3 regions of the Comamonas sp. B-9 genome follow, and region 2 is predicted to be linked to each of the others. Evidence: predicted binding sites of a transcription regulator. Region 2 holds the regulator's gene; each other region holds the start of a gene.

Region 1 (2,265 bases), on a different contig from region 2:
ATCAGCCATGACAACCTGTTCCACTCGATGCTGGGCCTGACCGATGTGCAGACCGCACTGCACCAGGCCGATCTGGATATTTTTGCCAGCTGCAAGGGCCGCTCTGCGCCACCTGCCACTTTGGCGCAGCTGGCGTCTGCCTCTGTGCCTGCAAGCGTTGCAGCGCAGCCGCCGACCACGGTCGCCGCTGCTCGCAAGCGCGGCTAAAACAGGTTTCCCTGCCCAGGGTGCGGCGCCTGCGCGGCGCCTCCCTGGCGCACGGCCTGCTGCACCTGTTGCGCGCGCCAGGCCTCAAAACCGCGCCAATCCATCTCCAGCCGCTCGCGCCCATAGCCCAGCTGCGCGCAGGCGCGCACAAAGCGCTGGCGCACCAGATCGGCCCACAGGCCCTGGCCCTTCATGCGGCTGAAGGACTGGCTGTCATAGCTCTTGCCGCGCAGCCGGTCGGCCTCGCTGATCTGGTGCAGGTCGCGCACCCGCTGCATCACCCGGGCGGCGCGCTGTGGGTAATGGGCCTGCAGCCACTGCTGGAACACGACATTGAGTTCCCAGGGCAGGCGCAGCACGGTGTAGAAGGCGGTGGTGGCGCCGGCCTCGCGCGCGGCTGCAAGCACCTCTTCCATGTCTTCGGTCAAAAACGGAATATGCGGCGCCACGCTCACCCCGACCGGAATGCCGGCCTCCGTCAGCCGGCGTATCGTGCGCAGCCGCCGGTGCGGCGCCGCAGCCCGGGGCTCGAGCAGGCGGGTCAGCTGTGGGTCCAGACTGGTGATCGTGATGTAGACGGCCGCGGCGTTCTTGCGCGCCGCAGCGGCAATCAGGTCGGTATCGCGCTCCACCGCGCTGCTCTTGGTGATCAGCGAGAACGGGTGCTCGGCCTCGCTGAGCACCTGGATCAACTGCCGCGTCAGGCCCAGCTCGCGCTCGATCGGCTGGTAGCAATCGGTGGCCGAGCCGATATTGAGCGAGGCCGGCTGGTAGCGCGGGCGGCTGATCTCGGCCTTGAGCACCTGGGCAATATTGGTCTTGGCAAACAACTGGGTTTCAAAATCCAGCCCCGGCGAGAGGTTCAGGTAGCTGTGGTAGGGCCGGGCATAGCAGTAGATGCAGCCATGCTCGCAGCCCCGGTAGGGGTTGACCGAGTGATCAAAGAAGATATCGGGTGAGTCGTTTTTCTGGATCGCGCTGCGTGCCCGCTCCTCGTGCACCTGGGTCGGCAGGCTCTCGGCGTCCTGCTGCCACCAGGCGCCTTCTTCCAGGTTCAGATCCGCATCGCCAGCCACAGGCGCCTCAGCGGCTGCAGGGGTCCAGCCATCGTCAGCCCATTCCCGCACATCGCTGGCAAAACGGTGGCGGGGTACACCGACCGCACCGCGCCCCTTGCGGGCCACCGGCAGCGGCACGCGCACTGGCACAGGCCCATCCAGGTCGTCCGCGCAGCGCTGCAGGGCCTGCGGGTCGTCTAGCGGGGCAGTGTCAACGGTGTGGATGGAGGGATGGCGGGCAGGCATACTAACGGATGATGACTGTTTTTATATACAGTATTTCATGCATTGCCCGCCATCCCGGCAGCCTCTGCAAGCGCCGCGCACACCAGGGCTATTCGCACCGTTTTGGTGCGAAATGGGCCATGGCCTACATTCGGGGATTACATACTCCGGAGGAAGTTTTCATGTCTCGCAAACCCCAACTCATCCTGTCATCCCTGGATGTGGACCGCCTGGAAGCGCTGCTGGAGGCCATGCCGGCCAGTGCCTTCCCCGGCAAGGCGGATCTGGAGGCCGAGATTGCCCGCGCCGATATCGTGGAGCCCAGCGATATTCCGCCGGATGTGGTGACGATGAACTCCACCGTGAACTTTGACATTGCCGAATCGGGCAAGCAGTTCCAGCTGACCTTGGTCTACCCCAAAGACCTGGACGACACGAGCAGCAAGATTTCGGTATTTGCACCCGTGGGCAGTGCGCTGCTGGGCCTGGCGATTGGCGATGAGCTGGCCTGGCCGTCCGTGGGCGGAAAGACCATGACCGTGCGTGTGACCGGCATCAGCTACCAGCCCGAGCGCGCCGGCGATCTGCACCGCTGAGCGGCCAACCGACAAGCGCCGGCAAGCGCCGGCAAGGGCCTGCCTACATCGACAAGCGCGCCCCCACCAGGGTCACCAGCAGGCCGCCCCCGACCAGGCCCAGCTCCCAGCGGGCAACAGAGCGCAAGCTGGGCGTACGCGCCTCCACCCCCAGGTAGAGCGCGCGCCCGGCCAGCAGC
Region 2 (2,265 bases):
ATGGCCCAGCGCATACCCTTTTGGCGGTGCAGGCTGGCCGGTTGGGCCCAGTACATCTTGATGGGGGCATCGTTGGCGGCCTGGGCGCTGCAGCGCTGCACCGACAGGAAGGGGCGGGGGTGGGACTGTACGCCTACCGAGAGGCGGCGGCGCGCAGCGGGTTTGCGCGGCAGGCGGATGCGGTCGATGGGGCGCTGTGCGGGGGCCTCATCGGCAGGGCTGTCTGCGTGAGGCTTTTCCATGCCGGACGTGTCCACGCCGGACATGTTCAGGCCCTGGCCATCGAGCAAGCTCAGCTGCTGGGCGGCGCCACGCTGTACAGCGGCAGAGGACGCGGTGGCAAAGCAGTGCACCTGGGCGGCGAGCTGGCCGTCATTGGCGGCGCCATGGCCGGGTCGGCGGCGGTTGCTGCGCACAATGGCACGCTGGATGGACTGGAACCAGGGCAGGCCAGCGACGAGGGAAAAGGGCGCAAGCGCGCGCAATGCATCTGCTACAAGCATAGGAGACTCCTTGGTATACGGGTAACAGCAGGATTGCGCAGGGCGAGCGCATCCCCCAGGGCTGTGGGCCAAGAGCCCACAACGCCCGCTACCTGGGGTTGCGCAGAAAAGGGAGGGCCGAAGTGGCCGGAAGGGCCGCTAGGCCTAGTTCAGCATCGTGTTGCGGATCAGGCCCACGGCAATGCCTTCGATCTCAAAGGGCTCGCCGGGCTGCACGATGATGGGCAGGTAATCCGGGTTTTCGGCCAGCAACTCAATGCCGTCCTTGGTGCGCTGCAGGCGCTTGACGGTGACGTCATCGCCCAGGCGCGCCACAATGATCTGGCCGTTGCGGGCCTCGCGCGTGGCTTTGACGGCCAGCAGATCGCCATCGATGATGCCAACATCGCGCATCGACATACCGCGCACCTTGAGCAGGTAATCGGGCTGCTGCTGGAACAGGCCGCCCTCCACGGTATAGGTTTGGTCGACATGCTCTTGCGCCAGGATGGGCGAGCCGGCCGAGACGCGGCCAATCAGCGGCAGGGCCAGCTGGGCGAGCTCTTGCACCACGCGGCCGAGGCCGGCGGTGGCGTTGGACACGCCTGCCAGCGGTGAGGAGAAACGCGTGCCGCGAGCGGCATTGATGGAGCGCACGGTATCGCTTTGCAGGCGAATCCCCCGGGAGGTGCCGCTGACCAGCTCGATCACGCCCTTGCGGGCCAGTGCCTTGAGGTGGTCTTCTGCCGAATTGGCCGATTTGAAGCCCAGCTTGCTGGCAATCTCGGCGCGCGTTGGCGGGGCGCCGGTGCGCGAAATGGCGGTCTGGATCAGGTCCAGAATTTCTTGTTGGCGCGCGGTCAGTTTGGGATGGTCTCGCATAAGATCTCCGTGTGATCTGCGGTGCCGGGCAGAAGCAAAGCCACTGTGCATCCCAACACCTGTATATCAATCCAGTACCTGTATTTTTAACCAGTTTTTTGCAGGAGGCAAGCCTTGCAGCCAAAAATTTTGATCATCGGCACCGGCGGCACCATTGCCGGCATGGCCGATGATGCCGAGAAACCCGGCCAATACCGCGCAGCCCAGCTGTCCATTGCGGCCTTGCTGGCGGGTGTGAGCGGCATCGAGACAGCTGCGGCAGGCCCGCTGGATGCGGTGCAGATAGCGCAAATTGATAGCAAGGACATGAACGACGAGGTCTGGCATGCGCTGCTCAAGCGCTGCGATGCGGCCATGCGCGATGAGACCGTGCGCGCTGTTGTTATCACCCACGGAACCGATACGCTCGAAGAGACTGCCTGGTTCCTGCATTGCGTTTTAGGACGCCTGGCCAAGCCCGTGGTGCTGACCTGCGCCATGCGCCCGGCCAATGCCTTGATGCCCGATGGCCCGCAAAACCTCAAGGATGCCGTGGCCGCCGCAGCGGCGCTGGATGCGGATGGCCAACCTCTGCTGCGGGAGGTGGTGGCCGTGACGGGCGGCGGCGAGCTGCACAGCGCGCGCTGGCTGCAAAAGGTGCATCCGCACCGCTTGCTGGCCTTTTCCTCGGGCGAGCAGGGCCCCTTGGGCTGGGTAGATGGCGTGACCGTGCGCCTGCGCCAGGGCTATGCCCCGCAGGCACCAGGCACAGCGGACGGCTACAGCGGCAGCCAGTGGCTGGCCGCCTTGCCAGTGCCGGCCAGCCAGCCCTGGCCCTGGGTGGAGATCGTCACCAGCCACGCGGGACTGCGCCCGGGGCTGGTGGAGGCGCTACAGGCCCAGGGCATCGACGGCCTGGTGG
Region 3 (2,265 bases), on a different contig from region 2:
CGGGGGCTGCCACGGCAGCCGGTGCATGGATGGGGGCGGGCGCATCGCTGGCCCATGCCAGCAAGACCTTCCCCACCCGGGCGATCAAGCTGGTGGTGGCTTTTCCGGCCGGTGGGCCGACCGATCTGACGATGCGCCAACTGGCCGAGAACGCCGCCAAGGTGCTGGGCCAGCCGATTGTGGTGGAGAACCGCCCTGGCGCTGCTGGCTCGCTGCCCGCGACCCAGTTGCAGAACACGGCAGCGGATGGCTACACCATCGCCCAGCTGCCGATGAGCGTGATGCGCCTGCCCTTTACCACCGGCCTCAAATGGAACCCGGTGGAGGACCTGAGCTACATCATCAATGTCACCGGCTATGCGTTCTGCATGGTGGCCAGCACCCAGTCCGGCCTCAAGAGCTGGCAGGATGTGGTGGCCTGGGCCAAGGCCAATCCTGGCAAGCTGACCTTGGGCAATACCGGCACCTACACGTCCCCCCACGTCACCTCCGCCATCATTGCGCAGCAGCTGGGCCTGGATGTGGTGCATGTGCCCTACAAGGGCTCGTCCGAGCTGATGCGCGCCACGATGGCGGGCGAGGTGATGGTCGCGGCAGACACCAGCGCCGTCATCCCCTATGTGGACCAGGGCCGCATGGTCGCCTTGAATGTCTGGACCGAAAAGCGCCTGCCGACCTTGCCCAACACCCCCACCTTGATCGAACTGGGCCTGCCGACCACGCAGTACTCGCCCTTTGGCCTGGTGGGCCCCAAGGGCATGCCGGTTGATGTGCAAGCTGCCTTGCACACTTCCTTCAAGCAAGCGATGGAGATGGAAAGCTACCAGGCCATGCTGCAGCGCTTTGAGATGCTGCCGATCTACATGAACAGCGCTGATTACAAAAAGTTTGCCGCCGAGTCCACCGTCAAGGAAAAGGCCGTGCTGGCCAAGCTGAGGCCGCAGGCTTGATCCAGCATTGATGGCCGAATGGCGTTAAGACGGTATTGGTTTTGGAGATAACTGTATTTATATACAGTATTTGCAAGAATCTACCTTCAACCGGCCCACGCCTCCAGCCATCCCAGAGGGGCGCTTCCCCAAGCGGGACCGCGCCCGCACTGGCGAAGCTGTGGGGGTTTTGCTAGAATACTGTACATATACACAGTATCTATGCAAACCCTCGCCAAACTTCAGATCCTGGCCGATGCCGCCAAATACGATGCCAGCTGCGCATCGAGCGGCAGCAAGCCCCGCAACTCCCTGGGCGGCAAGGGGATGGGCTCGACCGAGGGCATGGGCATCTGCCACAGCTATACGCCCGATGGCCGCTGCGTCTCGCTGCTCAAGATTCTGTTGACGAACTTCTGCATCTACGACTGCCGCTACTGCATCAACCGCAAAAGCTCCAATGTGCAGCGTGCGCGCTTTAGCGCGGCCGAGGTGGTGGGCCTGACCTTGGACTTTTACCGCCGCAACTGTATAGAGGGCCTGTTTTTGTCGAGCGGCATCATCCAGTCGTCGGACTACACCATGGAGCAGCTGGTGGAGGTGGCGCGCAGCCTGCGCGAGGACCATGATTTTCGCGGCTATATCCACCTCAAGACGATTCCGGATGCTGCCCCTGAGCTGCTGGCCCTGGCGGGCCGCTATGCGGACCGGCTCAGCATCAATATCGAGCTGCCCACGCAGCAAGGCCTGCAGCAATTGGCGCCCGAGAAAGATGCGCTAGGCATTGCCTCTGCCATGCACCAGGTGGCAGAACATATCGAGGTCGCGCGGCAGCAGACGCAAGACCAGCAGGGCAGCAAGCTGGTATCGCTGCCCCGCCAGCGCCAGGCGGCCCGCGCGGCTGCGCCCAGCTATGCGCCGGCCGGCCAAAGCACGCAGATGATTGTCGGCGCCGACAGTGCCAATGATGCGACCATTCTGCTCACCAGCAGCGCGCTCTACACCGGCCAGCGCCTGCGCCGGGTCTACTACTCGGCCTTCAGCCCCATCCCCGATGCCTCGTCCGATCTGCCGCTGCAGGCGCCGCCGCTGATCCGCGAGCACCGGCTCTACCAGGCCGATTGGCTGATGCGCTTCTACGGTTTCAGCCCGGCAGAAATTACCGCACCAGCGGCCGGCGGCATGCTCGATCTGGAGCTAGACCCCAAGCTCGCCTGGGCGCTGTCGCAGCGCCAGCATTTCCCGGTAGATTTGAACCGTGCGGCCAAGTCCTGGCTGCTGCGCGTGCCGGGCTTGGGTGTCGGCAGTGTCGAACGTCTGCTGACCGCTCGCCGGG

What was found. The regulator LexA, encoded in region 2, represses DNA repair genes until DNA is damaged. The targets are predictions, from matches to a motif close to ACTGTATNNNNATACAGT.
Region 1: H928_RS27620 (PA0069 family radical SAM protein) is a predicted target of LexA. The motif match lies at 1,526-1,543, and genes of this name have one in related genera.
Region 3: H928_RS0119800 (putative DNA modification/repair radical SAM protein) is a predicted target of LexA. The motif match lies at 1,001-1,018, and genes of this name have one in related genera.

The regions. Positions count from the first base shown of each region.
Region 1 is NZ_KE148579.1:23,859-26,123, forward strand. It holds gene H928_RS27615 (phosphoethanolamine transferase) at 1-207, shown strand, start outside; gene H928_RS27620 (PA0069 family radical SAM protein) at 204-1,397, opposite strand; gene rnk (nucleoside diphosphate kinase regulator) at 1,673-2,086, shown strand; partial or broken gene H928_RS33340 (acyltransferase family protein) at 2,130-2,265, opposite strand, start outside.
Region 2 is NZ_APCR01000221.1:239-2,503, forward strand. It holds gene H928_RS0101620 (hypothetical protein) at 1-503, opposite strand, end outside; gene lexA (transcriptional repressor LexA) at 648-1,364, opposite strand; gene H928_RS0101630 (asparaginase) at 1,479-2,265, shown strand, end outside.
Region 3 is NZ_KE148643.1:32,626-34,890, reverse strand. It holds gene H928_RS0119805 (tripartite tricarboxylate transporter substrate binding protein) at 1-950, shown strand, start outside; gene H928_RS0119800 (putative DNA modification/repair radical SAM protein) at 1,152-2,265, shown strand, end outside.